DNA from 4 places in the Streptomyces sp. MGP-BFMKR1 genome. Region 1 is predicted to be linked to each of the others. Evidence: riboswitches for the same ligand, from Rfam matches in the RefSeq annotation. Region 1 holds a riboswitch; each other region holds the start of a gene.

Evidence for each region. Region 1 has a riboswitch for cyclic di-AMP ahead of AC3CHW_RS14540 (M23 family metallopeptidase). Riboswitches for the same ligand answer to the same signal wherever they lie in the genome.
Region 2: it holds a riboswitch for cyclic di-AMP, as region 1 does, so the genes downstream of both, AC3CHW_RS07185 (M23 family metallopeptidase) here and AC3CHW_RS14540 (M23 family metallopeptidase) in region 1, are expected to answer to the same signal.
Region 3: it holds a riboswitch for cyclic di-AMP, as region 1 does, so the genes downstream of both, AC3CHW_RS21685 (transglycosylase family protein) here and AC3CHW_RS14540 (M23 family metallopeptidase) in region 1, are expected to answer to the same signal.
Region 4: it holds a riboswitch for cyclic di-AMP, as region 1 does, so the genes downstream of both, AC3CHW_RS00900 (C40 family peptidase) here and AC3CHW_RS14540 (M23 family metallopeptidase) in region 1, are expected to answer to the same signal.

Annotation. Positions count from the first base shown of each region.
Region 1 covers NZ_CM173408.1:3,811,243-3,818,117, forward strand. Annotated here, with positions in the region: gene AC3CHW_RS14535 (aldo/keto reductase) at 522-1,487, opposite strand; gene AC3CHW_RS14540 (M23 family metallopeptidase) at 1,610-2,731, opposite strand; cyclic di-AMP (ydaO/yuaA leader) riboswitch at 2,743-2,872, opposite strand; gene AC3CHW_RS14545 (PP2C family protein-serine/threonine phosphatase) at 3,058-4,227, opposite strand; gene AC3CHW_RS14550 (DUF6227 family protein) at 4,516-5,445, opposite strand; gene AC3CHW_RS14555 (winged helix-turn-helix transcriptional regulator) at 5,857-6,210, opposite strand; gene AC3CHW_RS14560 (alpha/beta fold hydrolase) at 6,473-6,875, shown strand, end outside.
Region 2 covers NZ_CM173408.1:1,937,434-1,944,308, forward strand. Annotated here, with positions in the region: gene AC3CHW_RS07175 (bifunctional acetate--CoA ligase family protein/GNAT family N-acetyltransferase) at 1-824, opposite strand, end outside; gene AC3CHW_RS07180 (HPr family phosphocarrier protein) at 971-1,252, shown strand; gene AC3CHW_RS07185 (M23 family metallopeptidase) at 1,485-2,390, opposite strand; cyclic di-AMP (ydaO/yuaA leader) riboswitch at 2,404-2,566, opposite strand; gene AC3CHW_RS07190 (M16 family metallopeptidase) at 3,094-4,461, opposite strand; gene AC3CHW_RS07195 (M16 family metallopeptidase) at 4,518-5,957, opposite strand; gene AC3CHW_RS07200 (DNA gyrase/topoisomerase IV subunit A) at 6,173-6,875, shown strand, end outside.
Region 3 covers NZ_CM173408.1:5,485,119-5,491,993, forward strand. Annotated here, with positions in the region: gene AC3CHW_RS21670 (DUF6479 family protein) at 1-314, shown strand, start outside; gene AC3CHW_RS21675 (cytochrome P450 family protein) at 707-1,945, shown strand; gene AC3CHW_RS21680 (transglycosylase family protein) at 2,578-3,681, shown strand; cyclic di-AMP (ydaO/yuaA leader) riboswitch at 3,957-4,122, shown strand; gene AC3CHW_RS21685 (transglycosylase family protein) at 4,125-4,886, shown strand; gene eno (phosphopyruvate hydratase) at 5,365-6,651, shown strand.
Region 4 covers NZ_CM173408.1:293,010-299,884, forward strand. Annotated here, with positions in the region: gene AC3CHW_RS00895 (SAM-dependent methyltransferase) at 203-1,228, shown strand; cyclic di-AMP (ydaO/yuaA leader) riboswitch at 1,669-1,837, shown strand; gene AC3CHW_RS00900 (C40 family peptidase) at 1,841-2,314, shown strand; gene AC3CHW_RS00905 (hypothetical protein) at 2,560-3,159, shown strand; gene AC3CHW_RS00910 (FMN reductase) at 3,304-3,930, opposite strand; gene AC3CHW_RS00915 (LLM class flavin-dependent oxidoreductase) at 4,062-5,192, opposite strand; gene AC3CHW_RS00920 (hypothetical protein) at 5,513-5,890, shown strand; gene AC3CHW_RS00925 (alpha/beta hydrolase family protein) at 5,887-6,624, shown strand.

The DNA.
Region 1 (6,875 bases):
GCGGCGGGTAATGCCTGGGCAATGGGGGAGTTATGGATGGGCGCCGCGGCCCCTTCCCCGATGCCCGAATCGGCGCATTCTCTTTGCCCGAAAAATGCCCGGAGTTGAGAACCGAAGCGGCCGTTTTTCCCTCCGCGCCCACCGGCCCGGGCCCGCGAGGCCAACGCCGCCGCCCGACCGGGCCGGTAGCCGGCCCCCGGCGGCGGGTCGCTCCGGCGGGCTCCGCCTCGTCGGCGCGTGTACGGCGGCGGCCGACCGGGGGCCGAGCGAGGGGAAGTTGACGCCCCGTCCGCTCGCCGCGCGCGGCGCGTCCCCGCACCCGGGCAGGGCCCGGGCACGCGGTCGGGCGGCATCCGGGCGGGCGGCGTACGGATGCCGGAGTACGCGGGCACGGGCGCGTGGCGTAGGGACGCGTGACGTGGGGACGCGTGGCGTACGACCACGGCCGGTGGGCGTCGTGGGCGCGTGGCCCGCGGTGCGAACCGGCGCTCGTCCCACCGGCGGCGCCGGCGGCTACCGGATCAGGCCGACGCCTCGGTCAGCGCGGATATCTCCGAAGCCGTGAGGTTCAGGTCGGCCACGGCCAGCAGCGGCGGGAGCTGCTCCGGGGTGCGGGCGCTGGCGATCGGGGCCACCACCGTGGGCTGCGCGGCCAGCCAGGCCAGGGCCACCGTCGCGATCTCGACGCCGCCGTGCGCCGCGGCCACCTCGTCGAGGGCGGCGAGCACCCGCGGTCCCCGCTCGCTGTCCAGGTACCGCTGGACCGACTCGGCGCGCACCGAGCCCTCCGGCGTGCCGCCGGGCCGGTACTTGCCGGTGAGGAAGCCGGCCGCCAGCGCGAAGTAGGGAACCGTCGCCAGGCCCCGCTCGGCCGCGACGCGGGACAGCTCGCCCTCGTAGGTGTCCCGGGAGACCAGGTTGTAGTGCGGCTGAAGCGCCACGTACCGCGCCAGGCCCTCCCGCTCGGAGGCGTCCAGGGCCTCGGTGAGCCGGGCGGCCGTGATGTTGGAGGCCGCGATCTGGCGGACCTTGCCCTGCCGGACCAGGCCGTCCAGGGTGGTGAGGAAGTCCTCGACCGGCAGCGACTCGTCGTCGTAGTGCGTGTAGTACAGGTCGATGTAGTCGGTGCGCAGCCGGCGCAGGGACGCCTCCACGTCGGCCCTGATCACCTCGGCGCGCAGCCCGCGCCGCTCCGGCGAGCCGCCGCCCACCTTGGTCGCGACGACCACCTGATCGCGCCTGCCGCGCGCGGCGAGCCAGTTGCCGATGATGGTCTCCGACTCGCCGCCCGAGTTGCCCGGCACCCAGGCCGAGTAGACGTCGGCGGTGTCGACGAAGTTGCCACCGGCCTCCGTGTACGCGTCCAGGATGGCGAAGGACTGCGCCTCGTCGGCGCCCCACCCGAAGACGTTGCCCCCCAGCGAGAGGGGGAAGACCTCGATGTCGCCGATCCGGCGCGACCGCGTGCTCTGCGCATGTTCGACCATGTGCGGAGTCAACGCCCCGGCCCGGCCCCCTATTCCCCGCCACCCCGCGCGCGGCGGCGCCGGCGGGAGCGCGCCCCCGGCGTGCGGGCGGAGGAAGGGCGCGGGGCCCGCGCCCGCCCTCGCTACGGCTGGAGCCCGTGCTCCCGCAGCCACGCCATCGGGTCGACCGGCGCGCCGCCGCTCGGGCGCACTTCGAGGTGCAGGTGCGCGCCGGTCACGTTGCCGGTCGCGCCCACCCGGCCGATGACGTCGCCGGTGGAGACCTCGCCCGAGGTCTGCGTCATGGACGACAGGTGGCAGTACCAGACCTCGGTCCCGTCGGGCAGCGTCAACACGATCCGGTAGCCGTACGAACCGGCCCAGCCGGCCTGCGTGATGGTCCCGCCGTGCACCGCCTTGACCGGCGTGCCCGTCGGAGCGGCGAAGTCCAGGCCGGTGTGGTTCGCCGACCACATGTCGCCGGCCTGTCCGAACGTGGAGGTCACCGTGTACGAGCTGAGCGGCATCGCGTAGCTCGCGGCGAGCTTCGCGCGGCGCTCGGCCTCGGCCTTGCGCCGGGCCTCCTCCTCCGCCTTCCGCTTGGCCTCCGCCTCGGCGGCCCGCTGCTTCTCGTCCTCGGCGGCCTTCTTGCGGGCCGCCTCGTCCGCCGCCTTGCGCGCCGCCGCCCGCTCGGCGGCCTCGCGCTCGGCCTCGTCGGCGGCGCTCTGCTGGGTCTCGGCCTGCTGGAGGATGCGGGCCCGCAGCACCTCGCCCGCGTTGGTCGTGCCGTTCGCGGACTCCTCGGCCGTCAGGCCGGCCTGGCTGAGCGGCGCCTGGCCGGCGGCCCGCGGCGCGGCCTCGTACCGCTGGTCGCCGCTCCCGCCGTCGGATATGAGGGACCCGACGCCGGGAAGCTCGTCGGCGTCGGGCAGGGAGTGCATGACCTCGTCGGCGACGTGCCCGAGGTCGGGCATCGATATCGGGGCCTTGGGGCGGTCCTTGGCGCTCGCCATGCCGCCGGCGCCGACCGCCGCGATGACGCCCACGCCGAGCACGGCGCCGCCGCGGGCCATCGTGGTGCCGCGCTGCTTGACCACGCGGTGCCGGCCCCGGACCGGGGCGACGGATTCGGCGGTGGGGTTCCACTCCTCCCAGGGGCCGTCGCGGAGGTCGTCCCGGGGCTCCCCCCAGGGAGGCCCGGCGAGTTCGTCGATCCCGTCGTGCGCGGGTGAAGCCTGGTCGAGGGCAGACCTGTTGGACGCCACGGAGGCGTGCTCCTTTCCTTCCTTCTCGCCTACCGGGTTAGCTGACGGGTTCGGAGCAGGAAGGTCTCCTACGGGTCGCGTACGACCCGATTCACCCCAAGGGTTGGTTCCCCGGTTCCCTCGCCTCGGCACCGCGCTGATCCGCGGTGACGCGCCTACGGGATTCGGCGACGGCGCACGGTGCCGCCCTGGGCGGCGGCTGTGACGACCGCGCTGCGTTATCGAACGTTAATAGAGGGCCGGGTGTGATTCCAAGCCGTTCCGGGGAATAAGGGCTCCGCTTTGACGAGGCGCCAGCACATCGTCAGCACAGTGGTCAAGATCGGCTACCCAGCGCGTTCGTCGGCCGCCCGCTGGCCGCGTCGGACGGCCACCACGCCGGGCGCGCCGGCCCGGCGCAGCGCGAGCAGCGCCATGTCGTCGGCGCGCTGGCCCTCGGTGTGCCGCATCACGTCGGCGATCAGCGCGTCCAGGAGGGCGTCCGGGCTGGCGAACCGACGGCCGCTCAGCCGCCGCGCCGGCTCGTAGAACCGCCCGCTCGCGTCGCGCGCCTCCGTCACCCCGTCCGTCAACAGCAGCAGCGCCGCCCCGGCCGGGAACGGCAGCTCCTCCACGGTGTCCCGCCAGGCCGCCACGTCCCGCATGCCGAGCGGCAGGGCGTCGGCCTCGGGGCTCAGCTCGCGCACCTGGCCCGTGGGGAGCAGCAACAGGGGCGGCGGGTGGCCCCGGTTGATGAGCCGCAGCCCGCCGCTGCCGTCGCCGATCTCGGCCAGCACGGCGGTGGTGAACCCCTCGAACTGGTCGAGGCCCACCCGCCGGTCGCCCTCCCGGTCGAGCGCCCGCTCCAGCCGGTCGACCAGCCCCTCCAGGGTCCGCTCCTGCTCGGCGGCCTCCCGGAAGGCCCCGATCACCACGGCGACGGCCTCCACGGCCTCCAGACCCTTGCCCCGTACGTCGCCGATGATGGCCCGCACGCCGTGCGGCGACTCCTGCACGGCGAACAGGTCGCCGCCGATCCGCGCGTCGGTCTGCGCCGCGACGTACCGGGCGGCGATCCGCAGCGACCCGATGCGGCTCGGCGGCGTGGGCAGCACGGCGCGCTGGGCGGCCTCGGCGACGACGCGTACGGTCGCGAGTTGGCGGAAGTTGCGCCGCACCACCCGGTTGATGGCGAGCGCCAGCAGCGCGACGGTGCACACGGTGACGACCTCGGTCACCGACAGGGCCCGGTCGTTGCCGCTGTGCCAGACCGCGAGCAGCACCGAGACCACGGCGGCCGTCGCGGCCACCGCGGCCGTGCCGCGCAGCGAGAGCAGCGGCGCGGCGACCAGGGAGGCGGCGGACAGGAAGGGCGACGCGGTGTAGTGCATCGGCATCAGGAGGTCGAAGACGACGCCGCCGACCAGCAGGACCCCGGGCAGCCAGCGGGCGACGCTCCGGGCCCACGCGGCTCGCGGCGAGTCCGCGCCCGCACCGGCCCACCCAGGACTCCCCACGCGTCGCTCCCGCTCTCGGCTGGCCCGCATCCGGCACAGCGCCCCGCCGGATGCGTCCGTCCCAGCCTGGGGCTCACGCGCCGGACGAGCGACCCGGAGGCGGCCAAGCGGGCGTACGCCACGCCTGCCGTGGGTCCGCCAGCCGTGGGTCCGCCGGCCGTGGGCCGCGCCCGCCGTGGGTCACACCTGCCGTGGGGCCGGGTGGCTGGTGGCCGAGAGACGACTGGGTGGCCGGGGCGACTGGTGGCCTGGGCGGGGGGCTGAGCACCGGGCCGGCCCGGTGCGGGGTTACAGCTCGACGCCCAAGGCGCGGGCGTGGCGGTCCGCGGCGCACTCGGCCGCGGCCTCGTCCAGGTACACCTCGCACACCAGCCGACCGTCCGGCGTCAGGTTGTGCTCCAGCTCCCACAGCACCACCTCGTCCCCGCCGGCCAGCAGGAACGCGTGCTCGTAGAACCGGCACCAGGTGGCGTCGGGGCCGCCGGTGCGCAGCCGGGGCTTGGTCGCGAGCGCGATGTCGTGAGCGAACGCGGTGGTCAGTCGGGCGCGCACGTCGTCGCCCGGGCGGTCCGGGTTCTCCGCCCGGCGCAGCACGCGTCGCGCGTGGTCGGCGGAGTCGTCGACGGCGTACGTCCGCCGCGGCGCGAAGGGGCCCACCGGCGTACGTAGTTGCTCCGGCAACCACACGGGAACGCTGTCCAGCTCGTCCCAGAGCGCGCCGCCGATGCGCTCGTGCACCCGGCGCTCGGCGATCTCCAACGCGCGCTCGTCCGCGTACACCTCGTAGCACACCTGTCGCGCGGCGGCCGGGTCGCCGCGCGGCCCGCCGCCGGGGCCCGCCGACGGGCCGGACGGGGTGCCCGCACCGGCCTGGCCTGCGTCGATCCGTCGCTCGCCGGGTGCCTCACGCTCCGCGCACGGCTCGCCCGGCGCGGCGGAAGAGCAGGGTCCGGCGGCCGGTGTCGTGTTGTGCTCCAGCTCCCACAACAGCTCGCTGCTGCCGTCCGGAAGCAGGAAGACGTGGCGGTAGGTGTTGCACCCCACGGTGGCCGTGCGCCCGTTGCACTGGCGGCAAGAGCGCAGCTCAGACTGGTGCATCAACGCGCCGCGCAGCCGCTCGACCTGCGCGTCGGTGATCTCGAACCCGTTCTGGGCCCGGGTCAGCAGCCCGTCGAGGTGCGCGGCGGAAGGTTCTCCGCCCGGTTGTGCGTGCCCCACGTCCCTCTCCTCCCGACCATTGCCACGCCGCGCCCCCCAGCGACCCCCTCGCCACTTACGGTAGCGAAGTGGATACTGCGGACGCGGCGGGTTTCCCGGATGCGGCCCACGCGATGCGCTCGTACGTCGGTTCCGCGCCACCCCCGAGCCGCCCGGCGCGTCCGGCTCCGCGGTCGGCCGGCCGGCCCCCGCGACGAGCGCTGAATGCGCCGGCGCACGCTCCCAGCCCGTCATGCGCCCCCTGTGCGCCCCACGAGTTTGCCCGTACTCACCCGCAAATCCCCGCCGGCTCGCCGGGCCCGGACACCGCGCAACTGTGACGCGAAATCGGCGTTCGTCGCCGGACCGCACCAGCCCCAGGCTTCGCGGCCACCCCGGATGACCCAGCCGACCCAGGGGCCCCAGCGGGGCTCAGGCCCCGTCCGGTGGCGCCGCGTCGGCGCGCCGGTGGGCCAGGTCGATCTCGGCCATGTGCTCCTCGGCCCAGGCCCGCACCCGGGCCAGCGGCTCCTCCAGCGAGAGGCCGAGCGGCGTGAGCCGGTAGTGCACCCGGGGCGGCACGGTGGCCTCCACCCGACGGCTGACCAGCCCGTCCCGGGCCAGCCCGCGCAGCGTGGTGGAGAGCATCTTCTGCGAGACACCCGTCATCCGGCGCTGCAACTCCGCGAAGCGCACCTCGCCCGGGGCCGCTTCGGCCAGCACCTTGATCGCCATGGACGTCCACTTGGTGCCGATCCGGTCCAGCAGTCGCCGCGTCGGGCACAGCGGGTCGAAGAGGTCCCCGCGCGCCCGCGCGGCAGGCCCGGGCGCGCCGGAGGCGCCAGCCGCGTCGCGGGGCCCGGCGGAACCGGAAGCGTCGGCGGGGCGGGACGAGGGGGTCACCTGGAGCTCACCACCTGAGGGAGAAGTGCCGTCTGGTACGCGCCCAGGCTAGTTACCTATCGTCAGGCCGTCACCTTTCGTAACCCACACGCCTGCCGGGCGTTCCGTCAGCCCGTCCCCGCCGCCCCGCCCCAGGGAGCCCGCCATGTCCACCGCTCAGCCCACCTCCACGGCCCCGCATCCGGCGCCGTCCCCGCCACCCGCCCCCGTGCCGCCGGGCGTCGAGACGCGTCGCGTCGCGGTCCGGGGCGTCGAGCTGAACGTGGCGGTCGCCGGTTCGGGGCCCGCGGTCCTGCTGCTGCACGGCTTCCCGCACACCTGGCGGGTGTGGAGCCACGTCATCGGCGAGCTGGCCGAGCACCACCGGGTGATCGCTCCGGACCTGCGGGGCCTCGGCGCGAGCGCGCGGCCGACGGACGGCTACGACGCCGGCAGCCTCGCGCACGACGCCGAGGCCCTGCTCGACGCGCTCGGCGCGGACACCGCGTCCGTGGTCGGCATCGACGCGGGCACCCCGCCGGCCTTCCTGCTCGCCATGCGCCGGCCCG
Region 2 (6,875 bases), 1.9 Mb from region 1:
GGTGGTGGCGCGGCGTCGGCGGCGCGTCGGGCCTGGGCCAGGTCGGCGCCCGTCAGCCACGAGCGCCCGGGAGCGAAGGCGTGGTTGACCGCGCACACCCGGCCCGTGTAGCCGCCGCTCAGCAGGTCCACGAGGACGGCCCGGCCGGCGCCGCCGGGCCGGCGGCTGGCCCCGACGACCGCCACCGAGCCGGGCGCGAGCAGCCGCTGCACGGAGCGGGCCTCGGCGCGCTGCTCCCGGGCGCGCATGACGGCCAGCGACCGGGCCGTGGGTTCGAGGTCGAATTCCAGGCGGACGACGCCGTCCTCGAAGCTGCGCTGCTGGGTGTAGCCCGCGTCCGTGAACACCTTGATCATCTTGGTGTTGGCGGGGAGCACCTCGGCGGCGAAGCGGCGGATGGCGCGCTCCCTGGCGACGGCGGCGATGTGTTCGAGCAGGGCGGAGGCGACGCCGCGCCCCTGGTGGGCGTCCTGCACGAGGAAGGCGACCTCGGCCTCGTCCGCCGGCGCCGACGAGGGGCGACCGCGCTCGTCGATGCGGTCGTACCGCACCGTGGCGATGAACTCGTCCCCGACCGTCGCCGCCAGGCCGACCCGGTTCACGTAGTCGTGGTGGGTGAAGCGGTGCACATCGCGGTCGGAGAGCCGGGGATAGGGGGCGAAGAAGCGGTAGTACTTGGACTCGTCCGAGACCCGCTCGTAGAAGTCGACCAGGCGCTGGCCGTCGTCGGGCGTGATGGGGCGGATCTGGGCGGTGCCGCCGTCACGGAGCACCACGTCCGCTTCCCAGTGCGTCGGATAGGCGTGCTCGGGCGGCGTTTCCATGGCTCCAGCCTAGGCGGGGGCACCGACAACGGTCCGACTCGCGCACAGCGTTGCGGCGGGGCAGGCTGTGGAAGGGCTCCGCCAGAGCACTCCGCACCCCGTGAGAGACTGGTCTAGACAACAGCAACCACCTGAAGGGCAACACCATGGTTGAGCGCCGCGTCACCGTCGGCTGGGCAGAGGGCCTGCACGCTCGCCCCGCGTCCATCTTCGTCCGCGCCGCGACGGCCTCCGGCGTCCCCGTGACGATCGCCAAGCCGGACGGCACCCCGGTCAACGCCGCCTCGATGCTCGCCGTGCTCGGGCTCGGCGCGCAGGGCGGCGAGGAGATCGTGCTGGCCTCGGAGGCCGACGGCGCCGAGGTCGCGCTCGACCGGCTGGCCAAGCTCGTCGCCGAGGGGCTTGAGGAGCTCCCGGAGACGGTCTGACTCGCTTTTCAGCACCCTGCGAAGCCGCGGTGATCCCCCTGGGACGTCACCGCGGCTTCGTCGTCTCCGCTCCGGGAAGGGGCGGGGACCGCCGTGCGGGCGCCGTGGCGCGAGACCGCGCGCCGGCTCCCGCTGGCCGCGCGCGGGCCGAGACGCGCCGAAGGCCCCGCGCACAGGGCGGGGCCTTCGGCATGTGACGTGCGGGGGCCGGGCGGGGTGGCCCGGTGTCGCCTCAGATGTTGACGCCGTGGGAGCGCAGGTAGGCGACGGGGTTGATGTCCGAGCCGTACTCGGGCGACGTGCGGGCCTCGAAGTGCAGGTGCGCGCCGAAGGAGTTGCCCGTGTTGCCGGCGAGGCCGATCTGCTGGCCGGGGGCGACGCTCTGGCCGACCGAGACGGAGATCGAGTCGAGGTGCCCGTACTGGGTGTAGGTGCCGTCGTTCATCTTGATCACGACGTTGTTGCCGTAGGCGCCGCCCCAGCCGGCCTCGACGATGGTGCCGGCGCCCACGGCGCGCACCGAGGTGCCGGTGCTGGCGTGGAAGTCGACGCCGGTGTGGCTGCCGGAGGACCAGGCGCCACCGGACGCCTGGTACTGCGTCGAGACGTACGAGCCCGCGACCGGCAGGACGTAGGAGCCCGCCGCCGGACGCTCGGCGGTGCGCGACGCGCGCGTGTCGACGACCTCGCTGGCGCGGGTCTCCTCGGCCTCGCGCTCGGCGGCGGCCCGTGCCTCGGCCGCCTTCTTCGCGGCGGCCTTCTTCTTCGCGGCCTCGGCGGCGGCCTTGCGCTTGGCCTCCTCCGCCTTCTTCTTCATCTCGGCGGCGTGCTCGGCGGCCTGCTGACGCGCCTCTTCCTCAGCCTGCTGCTCGGCCGCGGCCTGCTCGGCGGCGGAGTACTGGGCGTCGGCCTGAGCGCCGATCTTGTCCGCGATGTCCTCGTTCAGAGTCGCGGCCTGACGCAGGCCGGTGTCCTGGAGCTCGGGGACGCCGTCGGCGCCCGGGGCGGCCATCGCGGGGGCGGCTATGCCGGCGACGACGCCGGTGGCCGCGAGGGTGGCCATGCCCGCCGCGTTCGCGCTGGTACGGACAAAGCGGCTGGGGCGACGGTGCCGCCCAGTGGCACGGGTGAACGCCATGGGGAGGCGTACTCCTTTCCTTCCTTCTCGCCTACCGGGTTAGCTGACGGGTTCGGAGCAGGAAGGTCTCCTACGGTCACCACGCCTCTCGCGAGGATGGCGGCCGATTCACCCCAGGGGACTTGGGTCCCCGGCTCCCCTGGCTCGCGCCATAAGGGACTCGGCGATGGTTGCCCGGTGCCACGGGTGTGGCGAAGGTGTGACGGACAACGGGGCTGACGCTAAGCGGGACGTCTTTTGATCGGCAAACAGAACCGGCCGTTTGTTGCGCACGCCACACGGCAGACAGGCAATCTCTCCCGCAAAACAGACAAACCGAGAGGCCCTGGCATCCCACTTGACACCAGGGCCTCTTAACGGCTCATCAGTAACAGGAGCCCCTGCCTCCGCCCCGGACACCCGGGGCAATCCGGGCGCCCATGCCGCTCTCTGGGGGACGGTCAGATACCGGGCGGCGCTCCGCTACGTTCCCGCGTACGCCACCCGCTCCAGCGCTCGCGTGCTCGCCCGCACCTCCCGGCCTCTCGGGACCGCGGCAGCCGCCCCGGCCCCGTGGACCACTCGACGCGCCGCCCGGCGCTCCGGGAGCGGGCACCACGGGCAGGGCGGGCGGCGCGGCAGCGCGGGCGGTGCGGGGCGAGCCCGGGCCGGACGGCGCCTGACGGCTCGCCAGCCCGGCTCGGGCCGCCGGGACCTCCCGCCGCTAGCCGCTCACCACCCGTACGTCCCCGATGCCCAGCGCCTTCACCGGCTCGGCGATCACCGAGGCGTCGCCGACCAGCACGGTCACCAGCCGGTCGGTGGGGAAGGCGGCGACGGCCGCGGCGGTCGCCTCGACCGTGCCGGTCTCCGCGAGCCGCCGGTAGAGGTGGGCCTGGAAGTCGTCCGGCAGGTGCTGCTCGACCTGGTCCGCGAGGGTGCCCGCGACCGAGGCGGCCGTCTCGTACTTCAGCGGGGCGATCCCCACCAGGTTCTGCACGGCCACGTCGCGCTCGTCGTCCGTCAGCCCGTCGGCGGCCAGCGTGCGCAGCACCTTCCACGCGTCCTCGAGGGCCGGCCCCGTCACCTCGGTGGCCACCGAGCCGCTGATGGCCAGGAGGGAGAGGCCCGTGCCCTCCGGCGTGGAGCGCAGGACCTGGGCGAAGGCCCGCACGCCGTACGTGTAGCCCTTCTCCTCGCGCAGCACCCGGTCGAGCCGGGAGGTGAGGGTGCCGCCCAGGCAGTAGGTGCCGAGCGTCTGCGCGGGCCAGACCTGGTCGTGCCGGTCGGCGCCGACCCGGCCGATGAGCAGTTGGGTCTGCACCGCGCCCGGCCGGTCCACGATGACGACCCGGCCGGTGTCGTCGGCGGTGACGGTGGGCACCGGGCGGGGCGCGGCCGTGTCGCCGCTCCAGGCGCCCAGCGTGTCGGCCAGCGCCTGGTCGAGGTCGACGCCGGTGAGGTCGCCGACGACGACGGCGGTGGCCGTGGCGGGGCGCACGTGGGCCGCGTAGAAGGCGCGCACGGCGGCGGCGTCCACGCGCGCGACCGACTCCTCGGTGCCCTGGCGCGGCCGGGACATCCGGGAGTCGGCCGGGAAGAGCTCCTTGGAGAGCGTCATCGCGGCCCGCCGGGCGGGGTTGGCCAGCTCGTGCGGGATCTCGTCGAGCCGGTTGCGCACCAGCCGCTCGACCTCGCCCTCCGGGAAGGCCGGGGCGCGCAGGGCGTCGGCGAGCAGCCCGAGCGCCTTCGTCAGCCGGGAGGCGGGGACCTCCAGGGAGACGCGCACGCCGGGGTGGTCCGCGTACGCGTCCAGGGTGGCGCCGCAGCGCTCCAGCTCGGCGGCGAACTCCTCGGCCGAGTGCCGGTCGGTGCCCTCCGACAGCGCCCGCGCCATGATGGTCGCCACGCCTTCGAGCCCCTGCGGCTCGGCCTCCAGCGGCGCGGCGAGGCTGACCTCGACCGCGACGACCTGCTGGCCGGGGCGGTGGCAGCGCAGCACGGTCAGGCCGTTGGGCAACTGGCCGCGCTCGGGTGCGGGGAAGGCCCACGGCCTGGCCTGGCCCGGCTGCGGCTGCGGGTGGAACTGCATGCTCGTCACGGTGTCCGTCGCGTTCGTCTGCGTCGCGGTCGTGGTTGCGGCGTCGCTCACCGGCCGGCCCCTTCGTCGTTGTCCTCGGTCGCTGCGTTGGCCGCGTCGGCCGCGGGCGCATCGGGTGCCGCCCGCACGACGTCGGTCGGCTGGGTGGGCTGCGCGCCCTCGTCGCTCTCGCCGTTGTCGGCGGCCTCGATCGGCTCGTAGACGAGGACCGCGCGGTTGTCGGGGCGCAGTCGGGCCGCGGCGACGGCCCGCACCTCGTCGGCGGTGATGTCCAGGACCCGGCCCACGGCGCTCAGCGCGAGCTGCGGGTCGCCGAAGAGCACCGCGTACCGGCACAGTTCGTCGGCCCGGCCGCCGACCGTGGCCAGCCGGTCCAGCCACTCGCGCTCGAGCTGCGCCTGGGCCCGCTCCATCTCCTCCGGGCTCGGACCCTCGGCGGCGAAGCGCGCGAGTTCCTCGTCCACCGCGGCCTCGATGGCGGGCACCTCCACGCCGCCCGAGGTCTTGACGTCCAGCCAGCCCAGCGAGGGCGCGCCGGCCAGTCGCAGCAGTCCGAAGCCGGCCGCGACGGCCGTGCGGTCGCGCCGCACCAGCCGGTTGTGCAGGCGCGAGGACTCGCCGCCGCCGAGCACGGTCAGCGCCAGGTCGGCGGCGTCGGCCTCCCGGGTGCCGTCGTGCGGCAGCCGGTAGGCGGCCATCAAGGCGCGCGCGGGCACCTCCTCGCGCACCTCCTCGCGCAACTGCGCGCCGATGATGTCGGGCAACGCGCCGTCCCGCGGGGTGGGCTTGCCGTCGTGCGCCGGGATGCTGCCGAAGTACTTCTCGACCCAGGCCAGGGTCTGCTCGGGGTCGATGTCCCCGACGACGGCGAGTACGGCGTTGTTCGGCGCGTAGTACGTGCGGAAGAACTGCCGCGCGTCCTCCAGCGAGGCCGCGTCCAGGTCCGCCATCGAGCCGATGGGGGTGTGGTGGTACGGGTGGCCCTCCGGGTAGACCATCGCGGTCAGCCGCTCGAAGGCGGTGCCGTAGGGCACGTTGTCGTACCGCTGGCGGCGCTCGTTCTTCACCACGTCCCGCTGGTTCTCCATGCTCTCCTCGTCGAGCGCGGAGAGCAGCGAGCCCATGCGGTCGGCCTCCAGCCACAGGGCCAGCTCCACCTGGTGGGTGGGCATGGTCTCGAAGTAGTTGGTGCGCTCGAAGCTCGTGGTGCCGTTCAGCGAGCCGCCGGCCCCCTGCACCAGCTCGAAGTGGCCGTTGCCCGGGACCTGCTTCGAACCCTGGAACATCAGGTGCTCGAAGAGGTGGGCGAGCCCCGTACGCCCCTTGACCTCGTGGCGGGAGCCGACGTCGTACCAGAGGCAGACCGCGGCGACCGGGGTCAGGTGGTCCTCGGAGAGCACCACACGCAGACCGTTCGCCAGGCGGTGCTCGGTCGCTGTCAGGCCGCCGGAGCCGGCCTGTTGCGTGGCCGTGTGACCCATGGGCATGTACGTCCCTTCGATCGCGCGATCTATCGCGGGTTGAGCAGTCCTGTCACTGTATGCAAGCGGGCTGACATCTGGCGAAGTTCCCGGCGAAGCCCCCGCGCGCGGCGGCGTCGTGCGGGGTCCGCCAGCCGGGTCGTGGTCAGCGTTGTCAGTGCGGCGGTCCACAATGGTCGGCGTCAGAACTCGCACCGGCAGGAGAAGGAGCCGCAGCCGCGATGGCCCGCCGCAGCACGAAGACCCCGCCACCGGAGGATTTCGAGGAGCGCATCCTCGACATCGACGTCGTCGATGAAATGCAGGGCTCCTTCCTCGAATACGCCTACTCGGTCATCTACTCCCGTGCGCTGCCCGACGCCAGGGACGGCCTCAAGCCGGTGCACCGCCGCATCCTGTACCAGATGAATGACATGGGGCTGCGCCCCGAGCGGGGGTACGTCAAGTGCGCCCGCGTCGTCGGCGAGGTGATGGGCAAGCTGCACCCGCACGGTGACGCGTCCATCTACGACGCGCTGGTGCGCATGGCCCAGCCGTTCTCGATGCGCCTGCCGCTGGTCGACGGGCACGGCAACTTCGGTTCGCTGGGCAACGACGACCCGCCGGCCGCGATGCGGTACACCGAGTGCCGGATGGCGTCGGCGACCTCGCTGATGACCGAGTCCATCGACGAGGACACGGTCGACTTCAGCCCCAACTACGACGGCAGCGAGCAGGAGCCCGTCGCGCTCCCGGCGGCCTACCCCAACCTGCTGGTCAACGGCTCGTCGGGGATCGCGGTCGGGATGGCGACGAACATGCCGCCGCACAACCTCGGCGAGGTCATCGCCGCGGCGCGGCACCTGATCAAGCACCCGGGCGCCGACCTCGACACGCTGATGCGCTTCGTGCCCGGCCCCGACCTGCCCACCGGCGGGCGCATCG
Region 3 (6,875 bases), 1.7 Mb from region 1:
TGCTGATCCTGGCCGTGGTCTACGGTCTCCGCCGCCGCGACCGCGAGCCGCCGCCCCCGCAGGAGCCCCAGCGCCGCTCCGGCGCGTGGGAGACCTCCGACGAACACCGCTCCGGCCACTGCCCACCCGACCACGGCCCCGGCCACCAGGAGGGTGAGGAGATCGGCTACGAGACCCAGCACCGGGTCCCGGACGAGGTGCCGAAGAGCGACGGGCGGCACCGGATGATGCCGTACGAGTTCAAGGACCACGGCAACGAGGGCACCAGGCCCGCCCGCGACGGCGAGTACACCGGCCGGCGCCGCCGCAAGTAGCCGCCCCGCCGCACGGTCACCTCGGCGGCACGGTCACCCCGGCCTCGCGCCGGGGGCCGGCGCGGGGCGAGTAGCGTCGGAGGGTGCCCGAAGAAACCGCCCCCCGCCCGCCGGCCCCGACCTGCCCGCTGACCCAGGGCCCCGACCAGGCCGCTGTGCGGGCCCCGGATCAAGCCGCCGCAGAGGCTCTCGACCAGACCGCCGCACAGGCCGCCGCGCACCTCCCGCCCACCGAGCCGCCGGCGCCCGAGCCGCTGCCCGGCGGGGCGGGACGGGGCGCCGCCGGGCCCTGCCCGCGAGGGCCGCACGGCCCGGGCTCCGACGCGTCTCCTGCGGACGTACCGGGGCTGGCCGGGCCCGAGACGGGCGCGTCCGGGGGCGGCGTGCCGCCGATGCCGCCGCTGTTCACCTGGGAGTTCGCCAGCGACCCGTACCCGGCGTACGCCTGGCTGCGCGAGCACGCCCCCGTGCGCAAGACCACGCTGCCCAGCGGCGTCGAAGCGTGGCTCGTGACGCGGTACGCCGACGCCAGGCGGGTGCTGGCCGATCCACGGCTGTCGAAGAACCCGCTGCGGCACAGCGCCGCCGCGCACGCCAAGGGACGGGTCGGCATCCCGGGGGAGCGCAGCGCCGACCTGATGACGCACCTGCTCAACATCGACCCGCCGGACCACACGCGGCTGCGCCGGCTGGTCTCCGCGGCGTTCACGCCGCGCCGCGCCGCCGAGTTCACGCCGCGCGTGCAGGAGCTGACCGACCAGTTGATCGACGCGTTCGCCGAGCGCGGCAGCGCCGACCTGATCCACGAGTTCGCCTTCCCGCTCCCCATCTACGCCATCTGCGACATGCTCGGCGTCCCGCCCGAGGACCAGGACGACTTCCGGGACTGGGCGGGCATGATGATCCGACACGGCGGCGGCCCGCGCGGCGGCGTGGCCCGCTCGGTCAAGAAGATCCGCAACTACCTCGCCGACCTCATCCACCGCAAGCGCGAGAACCTGGGCGACGACCTGATCTCCGGGCTCATCCGGGCCAGCGACCACGGCGAGCACCTGACCGAGAACGAGGCCGCGGCCATGTGCTTCGTCCTCCTGTTCGCCGGGTTCGAGACGACCATCAACCTCATCGGCAACGGCACCCTGGCCCTGCTGCGCAACCCCGGCGAACGGGCCAGGCTCCAGGCCGCGCTGACGGCGGGGGACACCGCGCTCCTGGACACCGGCGTGGAGGAGTTGCTGCGGTACGACGGGCCGGTCGAGCTGGCCACCTGGCGGTTCGCCACCGCGCCGCTGACCATCGACGGGCAGCACATCGCCGAGGGCGACCCGGTCCTGGTGGTGCTCGCCGCCGCCGACCGCGACCCGCGCCGCTTCCCCGACCCCGACCGGCTCGACCTCTCCCGCCGCGACAACCAGCACCTGGGCTACGGCCACGGCATCCACTACTGCGTGGGCGCCCCGCTGGCCCGGATCGAGGCCCGCACCGCGATCGGCACCCTGCTGACCCGGCTGCCCGACCTCCGGTTGGACGCCGACCCCGACGAACTGCGCTGGCGCGGCGGCCTCATCATGCGCGGCCTCCGCACCCTGCCGGTCACCTTCACCCCACCCGGCGGCCCGGCCTCCTCTTAGTACGGCGGCCTGTGAAGGAGGTCTCTTCTCAGTACGGCTCGCGGCCCGGCCTCCTCTTAGTACTGGGTACGGCGGCTCGCGGCGGGGCCTCTTCTTTACTGCGGCGGCTCGCGGCGGTCCGGCTTCCCCTGAGTACGGCGCCCCGCGAGGGCGCGGCCTCAGCGGGTCGGCCCCCAGCGGGGTGGGCTCCAGCCGGGTTGGGCTCCAGAAGGGTCGCCCTCCAGCCGGACTGTGCCCTCGCGCCCGGCTGCGTAGGGCGCGTACGGCGATGAGGGGAGGCGCCGTTGACGCGCCCGGGTGCCCGAAAGGGGCGGCGGGCGCCCCGTGCGCCGGCCGTTCGACGTGCCGGGCAGCGCGACGCCGCCCGCCGTTGCCGACTCCGCGCACCCCGCGCCCCGTTCCTGACCTCCCGCGCCCCTCGGCACGGCCGCGCGCCGGGTCCCCGGCCGCCCGCCCGCGAGCGCGTGACACCCCTGTGCTAGGGCGCGGGCAAACGGACGCCCCCACCCGTCATCTGACGCTCCGTCACCGGTGTGATCGCCGCGTGACCTCCGCTACATCAGCTTGTGACGGTCCCGGGCCGGCAGTATGTTCGACCGTCAAAATCTGCCGCCAACCTGAGAGGCCACCGCATGCGATCCGGCAACGGCAAACATCGCCGCCCCCGTCAGGCCCCGGCCATCGTCGTCGCCGCGGGGGTGACCGGCGCGGGAATCGCCCTCCCGCTGCTCGGCGCCACCAGCGCCGGCGCCGCCGACACGGCCACCTGGGACCGCGTTGCCGAGTGCGAGAGCGGCGGCACCTGGAGCGCCAACGACGGCAACGGGCGCTACGGCGGCCTCGGTCTGAGCCTGGACGCCTGGCAGCTCTACGGCGGCACGGACCACGCGCCCCGCCCGGACCTGGCCAGCCGCGCGCAGCAGATAGCCATCGCTCAGACGATCCTGTCCGAGCGCGGCCCCGTGGCGTGGAGCGACTGCGCGCAGCCGGCCGGCCTGACCGAGGACGGCGAGGTACCGGACGTCAACCCGGGCGACCCCAGCCACGACGACCGGGGCACCGACCGCGGCGACTACGGCCACGCCCCGACCCCGAAGCCGGACGCGACCCCGGACGCGAAGCCCTCCCCGGACGACGCCAAGCCGACCCCGACCGACGAGCGGGAGCCGGACGCCGAGCCGACGCCGGACGCCACGCCCGGCCAGGACAAGAAGCCGAGACAGGGCGACAGGCCCGGCCCCGACGCGTCCGCGCCGAGCGATGACGCGCAGCCCACCGAGACGCCCCGTACCACCCCGAGCCCGAGCCGGGGCGAGGAGCGGCCCGCCGACCGCGACGAGGCCGGGGGCGAGCGGCCCGAGGCGCCCCGTGGCGGCGCCGAGCGCCCCGGCGCCGGCGAGAAGGCGCGTGAGGACGGCACGGGCACCGGCAAGCACCGCGGCGAGCCCGACGGCGCCCCGGGCCGCCCCGACGGCCGGGAGGACGACCGACAGCGCCCCGAGGGCCGGCACGCCGACCGCAGCGAGCGCGGGCGCGCGAGCGACCGGGCGGACGCGGAGACGCGGAGTGAGCACCGGGTCCGGTCCGGTGACACGCTGTGGGCGATCGCCGAGCAGCACGAGACACCGGGCGGTTGGCCGGCGCTCTACGAGGCCAACGAGAGCGTCATCGGGGACGACCCCGACCTGATCCTGCCCGGCCAGAAGCTCGACCTGGAGGCGGCGGCGGACCGCTGATCGGCCGTCACTTGGGGTGCTTCGCCCCGGTGTACACCGATTCGCGAAAGTGAGACATGGGTCTCGTTCGATCTCTGGCGTGTCGCGCTTGTCCGTCCTTCAGGTGCACTGTCTGACCTGCGGTGATGTGATTTTCTTGCGGGCAAACCCCACTGACTTTCCAGGGATGTTGGGGTTTGAGCACTCCGGGGATCTGTGATTACGGTCTTCATCGCTCGCCACCGCGAGCGCCACTGGTCGTCACGCCGAATCCTGCCGGCGGCCGGGGGAAACCGACGCGTCAAGCGCCGAAGGCAGGAGCGGGGGAACCACAGGTAAGTGCCGGACGGTCCGTGGAACGAGGGGGCTGAACGGCTTGGGGTGAAGCCGCGGGAGACCGCGGCCGGGCAACTCACAGTCCGAACCCGACAGCTCACCTCGTAGGCGTCGGTGAGGAAACCAACATGCTGATTTCCAAGGGCAAGCACCGCCGTCCGTCCAAGGCCACTCGCATCGCCACGCTCGCCGGTGTCACCGGTGCCGCCGTCGCCGTGCCGCTGATGGGGGCCACCGGCGCCAACGCCGCCACCACCGGCCAGTGGGACCAGGTCGCCCAGTGCGAGTCGACCGGCAACTGGTCGATCAACACCGGCAACGGCTACTACGGCGGCCTCCAGTTCTCCGCCTCCACCTGGGCCGCGTACGGCGGCACCGCCTACGCCCCGACCGCCGACAAGGCGTCCAAGGCCCAGCAGATACAGATCGCCGAGAAGGTCCTGGCCAGCCAGGGCAAGGGCGCCTGGCCGCACTGCGGCGTCAACCTGACCCAGGGCGGCTACACCGCGCCCAAGCAGCAGGCCCCCAAGCAGCAGGCGCCGCAGCAGGCCGCGCCCAAGCAGCAGCAGGCCGCCCCGCAGCAGTCCGCGCCGAAGGCCGCCCCGAAGCACGCCGGCCCGCGCGCCACGGACGAGCAGGCCCCGAGCCGCAGCTCCGAGCGGTACGTGCCCAAGCACGCCGCCCCGAAGCAGTCCGTGCCGCAGCAGAGCGCCCCGAAGACGATCAAGAAGGGCGACGGCGAGTACAAGGTCGAGGCCGGCGACACCCTCGCCAAGATCGCCGAGGCCGAGAACGTCAAGGGCGGCTGGAAGAAGCTGTACGACCTGAACGACGACGTCGTCACCGACGCCGACCTGATCTACCCGGGCCAGCAGCTCCACCTGAGCTGATCCCCGCCTCCGGCGCCCGGCCGGCTCCGCCCAGAGCCGGCCCGGCGTCCGTCCCTCCCCGCCCGGAGGGACCGCAGACCGCCCCGCCACGGTGCGCCTACCCCCGAGCGCATCGCGGCGGGGCTCCGCGTTTGCCCCCCGGACGCGCCGTCCGCGCGCGCCGCCCCCACACGCCGTCCCCACGCGCCGCCGCCGTACCGCCGCCGTACGGACGCCGCCGCCGTACGGACGCCGTACCGCCGCCGTCTGGACGGCGCCCGGTCGCCTGGGCCCGGTAGGCATGCCGCGGGCGCCTCGCGCGGACGTCCCGGCCGGCGCTGTCCGGGGCCGCGCGGCCGATTCGGTTGCGCCGTTCACCCATCGATCTGCGCTTTTTTCCCTCTTGTCGTCTCGTCCGGCGGGCGTGCGGCGAGCCGGGGTGCCGGGGCCGGTTAGGCTCGTGTCGCAGAAGCTCAGACCCACACGAAGGAGACCGCTCGTGCCGTCTATCGACGTCGTCGTAGCTCGCGAGATCCTCGACTCGCGAGGCAACCCCACGGTCGAGGTCGAGGTCGGCCTCGACGACGGCAGCACCGGCCGTGCTGCCGTGCCGTCCGGCGCCTCGACCGGCCAGTTCGAGGCCCTTGAGCTGCGGGACGGCGACAAGGCCCGCTACGGCGGCAAGGGTGTGGAGAAGGCCGTGCTCGCGGTCATCGAGCAGATCGGCCCGGAGCTGGTCGGCTACGACGCCACCGAGCAGCGCCTGATCGACCAGGCCATGTTCGACCTGGACGCCACGCCGGACAAGTCCTCGCTCGGCGCCAACGCCATCCTCGGCGTCTCGCTGGCCGTCGCGCACGCCGCCTCCGAGGCGTCCGACCTGCCGCTCTTCCGCTACCTGGGCGGCCCGAACGCGCACCAGCTCCCAGTGCCGATGATGAACATCCTGAACGGCGGCTCGCACGCCGACTCCAACGTGGACATCCAGGAGTTCATGATCGCCCCGATCGGCGCGGAGTCCTTCTCCGAGGCCCTGCGCTGGGGCGCCGAGGTCTACCACACCCTCAAGGGCGTCCTGAAGGAGCGCGGCCTGTCCACCGGCCTCGGCGACGAGGGCGGCTTCGCGCCGAACCTGGACTCCAACCGCGAGGCGCTCGACCTGATCGTCGAGGCCATCAAGAAGGCCGGCTACACCCCGGGCCAGGACATCGCGCTCGCGCTCGACGTCGCCGCGTCCGAGTTCTTCAAGGACGGCCAGTACGCGTTCGAGGGCCAGGCCCGCAGCGCCGCCGAGATGACCGCGTACTACGCCGAACTGGTCGCCGCCTACCCGCTGGTCTCCATCGAGGACCCGCTGAACGAGGAGGACTGGGACGGCTGGAAGACCCTGACCGACGAGCTGGGCGACAAGGTGCAGATCGTCGGCGACGACCTGTTCGTCACCAACCCGGAGCGCCTCGCCCGCGGCATCGACTCGGGCACCGCCAACGCCCTGCTGGTCAAGGTCAACCAGATCGGCTCGCTGACCGAGACGCTGGACGCCGTCGAGCTGGCCCAGCGCAACGGCTTCAAGTGCATGATGTCCCACCGCTCCGGCGAGACCGAGGACGTCACCATCGCCGACCTGGCCGTCGCCACCAACTGCGGCCAGATCAAGACCGGCGCCCCGGCCCGCTCCGAGCGCGTGGCCAAGTACAACCAGCTCCTGCGCATCGAGGAGATCCTCGACGACGCGGCCGTCTACGCGGGCCGCAGCGCCTTCCCGCGCTTCCGCTTCGAGGGCTGAGCCGGGCCACGCCGCGCCCACCGCGCGGCGAGCCCACCGCTTTTCCGTCCGTCCCCGGCCCCGGTCCCGTACCGTGGCCGGGGACGCACGTGTGTGCTGGCGGCGCGCGTTCGGCCGGTCGGCGCACGCCGACCGACCAGGCGCACCCGTCCGGACGCGCACGGCCGACACCTGTTGACGACGGCTGACCGCTGTCGTACGACCGCTGACGACCGCTCACGGAC
Region 4 (6,875 bases), 3.5 Mb from region 1:
GACGCGTAGGGCGTTGGGCAGTCAGTTCCCCAGCGCACGCCCGCCGCCGTCCTCTTCACCTGCGACAGCCGCCCGATCCGCGTGCCACCCGCCACTGCGCCACCGGACACCGGGGCGCGGGTGTCCCCCGGCCCGTTCCGCGCCGGCCCAGTGCCGCTCGCGCGTACGCCGCCCACCACCCAGCACAGATGAGGAACCCCCTGTGAAATTCCGAACGTTCACCAAGCTGGTGCGCAGCAATCACCTCTCACTGGCCCTGCGGATGCCACGGGAGCTGGCTGGTCCCGCGTACCGCGCCTCGTTCCTGGCCGCGGCTGCCAGCAGTGGCGTGCTGCGCCATCTCGCGCGGCAGCCGCTCGACGCGCCCGCGCTCGCCGACGAGCTCGGCATGCACGGCGAGGAGCAACTGCTCGGCGCCTGGCTCGACATGGGGGTGCGGATCGGGGAACTCGGCTCGCGTGGCGGGCGCTACCGGCTGCGCGGGCGCCTGGCCAAGTCGCTGGCGCGCCCGGAGGCGGACGCCTACGTGGCGCTGCTCGAACAGCTCATGCGCTTCCACGCCCCGCTGCTCCTGGACGCCCCCGGCATGCTGCGCGAGGGGCGCCGAGTGTCGATCGCCGACCAGGACGGCGCGCTCATCGCCCGCTCGTCCCGCGTGCTCGAACCCGCCGTGCAGGGCGTGGTGGAGCAGCAGGTCGACCGGACCGCGCCGGTCCGGCTCCTGGAGGTGGGCTGCGGCAGCGGCACCTACGTACGGCACGCCGCCTCGCTCAACCCGCGGCTGACGGCCGTGGCGATCGACCTGCAGGACGAGGTGGTGGCGCAGGCGCAGGCGAACCTGGACAAGTGGAACCTGTCCGACCGGGTGGAGGTCGTCCGCAGCGACCTGCGGACGTACTCCACGGAGCAGAAGTTCGACCTGGTCACGCTGCACAACAACATCTACTACTTCCCCCACGGCGAGCGGACCAAGGTGCTGGAGCGGGCGCGCTCGTTCCTGGCGCCCGGGGGCAGGCTGCTGCTGACGACGAGTTGCCAGGGCGGCAGCCCGGGCATCGAGATGCTGAACCTGTGGTGCGTGTACGCCGACTTCGCCGGCCCGCTGCCGCGCCCGGCCGAGTTGTCGGAGCAGATGCGGGACGCCGGCTTCACGCAGGTGCGCTCCCGCCGCCTGGTGCCCGGCGAGGAGTTCCGGGCCTTCACCGGCACCAGCCCCTTCGACGACTAGTCCCACGCGAAGGGCCGGGAGCGGCCGGCGGTGGCGGAGGCGCGCGGTCGCCGCCACCGCCGGCCGCTCCCGCCGCGCCTTCGACGTCGCTCGGCGCCGGGGCGCCGACGGCCGGCCACGCGCGCGGCTTGACGTCCCATCACGGCGCGCCGCCGCGCACGCCGCGTATCCCGGGGTGGTGGGCGGCTGCCTGGCCCACAGGCCGGTCGCGCCATGGAATGCTCGCGTCCGGTTACGTGTTTCCGCAGTTCAGCGCGGGTTTGCGCGACTCGTATGGGGGATGAGACCGACCGCGGTTCTCGGTCACCAACGAAGGTGAAGAACTTCACATACGACCCTTTCGGCTGCGATTTCGGGCCGTGGATGGCGCAGTATCCCTATCCGACACCACCAAGCCCCCGTCACCACGGCGGGGCGGTCCGGGCGGACGCCGAGTCCTGCCGCCGCACGGGCCCAGTGAGAGGAACACGAATCGGCAGGAGCGGGAGACCCAGGCATGACGGGCCACGAAGTCGGTGGCCCTTGGGGTGAAGCCACGCGAGTGGCCGGGCAACTTCGCCAGTCCGAACCCGACAGGTCATCTTTCGCAGGCGGATGACGAAGGGCTTTCGTATGTCCGCGCAGCCACGTATACCCTCGCTCGCCACGCGCATCGGTACCGCATCGGCCCTCACCGCCACGGTGCTGGCCGGCTCCTCGTTCGTCCCCGCTCTGACGACCGACGCCCAGGCGGCGACGGCCTCCGGCAAGGCGCTCAAGATCGCCGCCGGCAAGAAGGGCGCACCCTACAAGTACGGGGCGGTCGGCCCGAACCGGTTCGACTGCTCGGGGCTGACGCTCTACTCGTATCGGAAGGCGGGCAAGAAGCTGCCACGTACGGCGGCGGCCCAGTACAACAAGACCCGCCACCTGTCCAAGAGCTCGCGCAAGGCGGGCGACCTGGTCTTCTTCCACTCCGGGCGGAACGTCTACCACGTGGGCATCTACGCCGGGAAGAACAAGATCTGGCACGCGCCCAAGCCCGGCAAGTCGGTGCGGCTGGAGAAGATCTGGACCAACAAGGTCTGGTACGGCCGCGTCCGCTGACCGTGACGGGTGGGCCGGGGCGCCGGGCGGGCGATGCCGCGCCGCGCCCCGGCCCGGCCCACGATCCCGGGACGAGAGGGGCGTGGGGGCAAGGGCCGCCCTACGGGCCGGTTCCGGGTCGCTGTCACCAAGCCGAGTGATGTTGCCATCGAGTACGTCACCCGCAGGGAGCAATCCCCGTTGTCCTCACGTGCCGACCGAATCACGGTCAGCCTGATCCACGAGGACGAGTCATGATGCGAGGAATGACGGGGGTCGCCGTCGTCGCGGCGGCGCTGGCGTGCACGGTGACGCCGGCCCAGGCCGGTGAGGCGGCCAAGCCCATCAAGAACGGCAAGGCCGAGTTCTGCCTGAGCAAGCCCGCCGCCAAGCAGCTTGCCAAGGCGAAGGTCACGCTGGCCGCCACGGGGGCCGCTCGGATCACCGGCAAGCAGCGCCAGTGCGTGTCCCTCCCGCTGGTCGAGGGCACCAGGGACTACGCGAAGTTGCAGGGCGGCGTCACGTTCCGCGACAAGGACGACCGCCTCGACCTCACCAAGATCTACAACTACGTGAACAAGTCCTCTCGGACCCAGGCGCACGCCTCGGTCAACCGGGCCAAGGCGCAGCCGGTGCGGTTCCTGACCTACACCATCAAGCGGGAGAACGCGAAGGTCACGCAGAAGCAGGTCAAGGCGGTCAACGTGCGGACCGTGCTGACTCCTGAGGGCGAGAAGCTGTTCAAGAAGACGTTCGGCAAGTCGCCGGTGCGCAAGGGCGGCCACCTCTTCACGCTCAACGCGGTCGCCGACATGCCGAAGCTCGCCCCGGACACGCTCGGTGATCTGCTCGACCTGCTGCGCTGAACCGAGGGCTGATTCCGGGGCGCGGAGCGCCCCGGCCCACGGCAGGTGAAGCACGGCCGGCGGATCGCTCCACGGATGCCGCTGACACGCCGCATGGCGTGTCAGCGGCATCCGTGCGTACGGCACCCCGGCGCGTGCGCGCCGTCAGGCGCCGCGCACCGCGGCGAGTTGCTGGGCGAAGGGGACCACCTCATCGTCGTCCTGGCGCGGCGCGGGCGGGGCGCCGGCCAGGAGGCCGGCGAGTTGGCGTGCCGCGCGGTCGATCCGCTCGCTCAGCCCGTCGGTGCGGTCGTCCCCGGCCGCGCCCCAGTCCTCGGCGGCGGCGTAGACGCCGGTGGGGACGGTGACGGCGCGCAGGTAGCCGAAGAGCGGGCGCAGCGCGTGGTCGAGGACCAGGGAGTGGCGGGCCGTGCCGCCGGTCGCCGCGATCAGCACGGGCTTGTCGACCAGCGCCTCGTTGTCCAGCACGTCGAAGAACGACTTGAACAGGCCGCTGTAGGAGGCGGTGAACACGGGCGTGACCGCGATCAGCGCGTCGGCGCGGGTCACCGCGTCGAGGGCGGCGCGCAGCGCGGTGCCCGGGAAGCCGGTGACCATGTGCTGGGCGATGGCGGTGGCCAGCTCGCGCAGCTCGACCACCTGGACCTCGACCGGGCGGCCGGCGTCCGCGAGTTGTCGCTGGGCCGCCGTGGTCAGTCGGTCGGCCAGCAGCCGGGTGGAGGACGGCTGGCTCAGCCCGGCGGTGACGGCCACCAGGTGCAGGGGCTTCATGCGGGGTCTCCTCGGGTGGAGTTGCGGGGTGGTGGGGAGGCGGCGGGCGGGGGCCCGGCGCGCGCCGGGGGGCGGCGCCGCGCGGGCGGGCCGTGGGAGAGCCCGCCCGTGGGCGCCGCGTCCGGTGGCGGTCAGGCCGGGGTGTCCGTGCCGGTGTGCTCGCCGGCCTGGGCCGCGCCGTCGGCGTCGGCCGTGGCCCGGGCCACCAGCGCCGCGTGCGTCGGGCCGGCCGGCACCCCGGCGGGGCGGCCGGCGGCGAACTCGCGGCGCAGCACCGGGACCACTTCCTCGCCGAGCAGGTCGAGCTGTTCCAGGACGGTCTTGAGCGGCAGGCCGGCGTGGTCCATCAGGAACAACTGGCGCTGGTAGTCGCCGAAGGACTCGCGGAAGGTCAGCGTCCTGTCGATGACCTCCTGCGGGCTGCCCACCGTCAGCGGCGTCTGCTCGGTGAACTCCTCGAGCGAGGGGCCGTGCCCGTACACCGGCGCGTTGTCGAAGTAGGGCCGGAACTCGCGCACGGCGTCCTGCGAGTTCTTCCGCATGAACACCTGCCCGCCGAGTCCGACGACGGCCTGCTCCGGGGTGCCGTGACCGTAGTGGGCGAAGCGCCGCCGATAGAGGTCGATCAGCCGGATGAAGTGCTCCTTGGGCCAGAAGATGTTGTTGGCGAAGAAGCCGTCTCCGTAGTACGCGGCCTGCTCGGCGATCTCCGGGCTGCGGATCGAGCCGTGCCAGACGAACGGCGCGACGCCGTCCAGCGGGCGCGGGGTGGAGGTGAAGCCCTGCAACGGGGTGCGGAACTTGCCCTCCCAGTCCACCACGTCCTCGCGCCAGAGCTGGTGCAGCAGCGCGTAGTTCTCGATGGCCAGCGGGATGCCCTGCCGGATGTCCTGGCCGAACCACGGGTAGACCGGTCCGGTGTTGCCGCGGCCGAGCATGAGGTCCACCCGGCCGTCCGCCAGGTGCTGGAGCATCGCGAAGTCCTCGGCGATCTTCACCGGGTCGTTCGTGGTGATCAGCGTGGTGGAGGTGGACAGGATCAGCCGCTCGGTCCGGGCGGCGATGTAGCCGAGCATGGTGGTGGGTGAGGACGGGACGAAGGGCGGGTTGTGGTGCTCGCCGGTCGCGAAGACGTCGAGGCCGACCTCTTCGGCCTTGCGCGCGATGGCGACCATCGCCTTGATCCGCTCGTGCTCGCTCGGCGTGGTTCCGTTCGTCGGGTCCGGGGTGACGTCGCCGACCGTGAAGATCCCGAACTGCATGTCGCTCCACCTCTTCCGTTGCTCGGGGCCATCCCCCGAAGCCATTGGTTCAATATTCAACCATCCCCGTCAACCGGGTGCCCCACCGACCTATTCCCCCACCCGCCGGCCGGGCCCGCCACGGCGGACGGCCGCCCGTTCCGCCCCGGCGCGGCGCTCCGGTGAGAGGGCTGCCGGGGGCCTCGCCGCCGCGTTCGTACGCCGCCCGCGTCCGCCTCACCCGGCGCCGCGTACGGTGTGGGAGGACGGCCGATGGCGCGCCGCAGCCGGGCGGCCGCCGCGGCCGGCGGAGCTGGGGCGCAGAGAGGGTGATGGGCGAGATGCGGGTGGGTCTGCTACGGACGGTCGGCGCGGCCACTGCGCTCTACGGCCTCGCGGTCACGGCGCGGCCCGATCTGTTGGCCAAGCCCTCCGGCCTGGCCGGGCCCGACGGAACGGTGGCCCCCGCCACCCGGACCTCGCTGCGACCCCTGGCGTGGCGGGACGCGGTCAGCGGGCTGGCCATGGTGGTGGCCCCGGAGGGCCCCGCCCTGCGCGCGGCCACCGCCGTACGCATCGCCGCCGACTTCGGTGACGCCGCGCTGCTCGGCCTGACCCTGCCGGAGCGCGACCGGCGGCTGGCGGCCGTGGCCGTCTCGGTGGGCTGGGGCGCGCTCTCCGTGGCGGGGCTGCTCGGCGAGGGCCGGGGGAAGGCGTGAGGGCGCGTTCGTTCTTCACCCGCGAGGCCGGGGCGGCGCTGGTGCTGCGCCCCTCGCCCACGCCGCCGCGAGCGGCGGTCGTGCTGCTGCACGGCGGGCGCGAGGAGGGCCTTGAGCCGCCGCCCGCGTTGAACCTGCCCGGCGCGCGCATGCTGCCCTTCGCCCGGTCCATCGCGCGGGCGACCGCCGAGCACCGGGTGGCGTTGGGAAGCGTGCGCTACCGGCACCGTGGCTGGAACGGCGAGCGCGACGACGCGGCCGAGGACGCCCAGCGGGCCCTGGACGAGCTGGTGGCGCTGCACGGGCCGGTGCCCGTGGTGCTGGTCGGGCACTCCATGGGCGGCCGGGCGGCGCTGCGGGCCGCCGCCGCGCCCCAGGTCCAGGCCGTGGTGGGGCTCGCGCCGTGGTGCCCGGAGGCCGAGCCGGTGGCGCACCTCGCCGGCAAGCGGGTGGTTCTGCTGCACGGCGAGCGGGACCGGATCACGGCGCCGGGCGACTCGCGGCGGCTGACGGAACGTGCCCGGCAGGCGGGGGCCGACGCCTGCACGCTGCTACTGCCGGACGGCGAGCACGCCATGGTGCGTCGGGCCGCGGCCTGGCACTCGCTGACCACCCGGGTGGTCAGCGGCCTGCTCGGGCTGGCACCGCTGCCGCCGGTGGTGGCCGGCGCGCTCTCCTCGGCCACGGACGCGACGGCCGCCGTCCCGGCCCCGGGAGCCCTGCACCAGGCGTGAGCCACGGGGCGTACGGGGCGGGTGGTTCCGGGCGCGCGGGCGGTGCGCGGGCCGGGCGACTGGGCGCGTGGGGCGTCCGCGGTGCCGGCGCGGCGGGTCGCGCGGGGCCGGCGCACCGGCGTGACCGGCGGAATCATCCGGTGCCGCCCGGGTGCCGGCCGGGCCGATCGCCCATAAGGTAGCGCCAGGGCGTGCGGGGACCTGGCTGAGCGCGGTGGGTCCCGCCGATGGCATGGCCCTGGGCGCCGCGG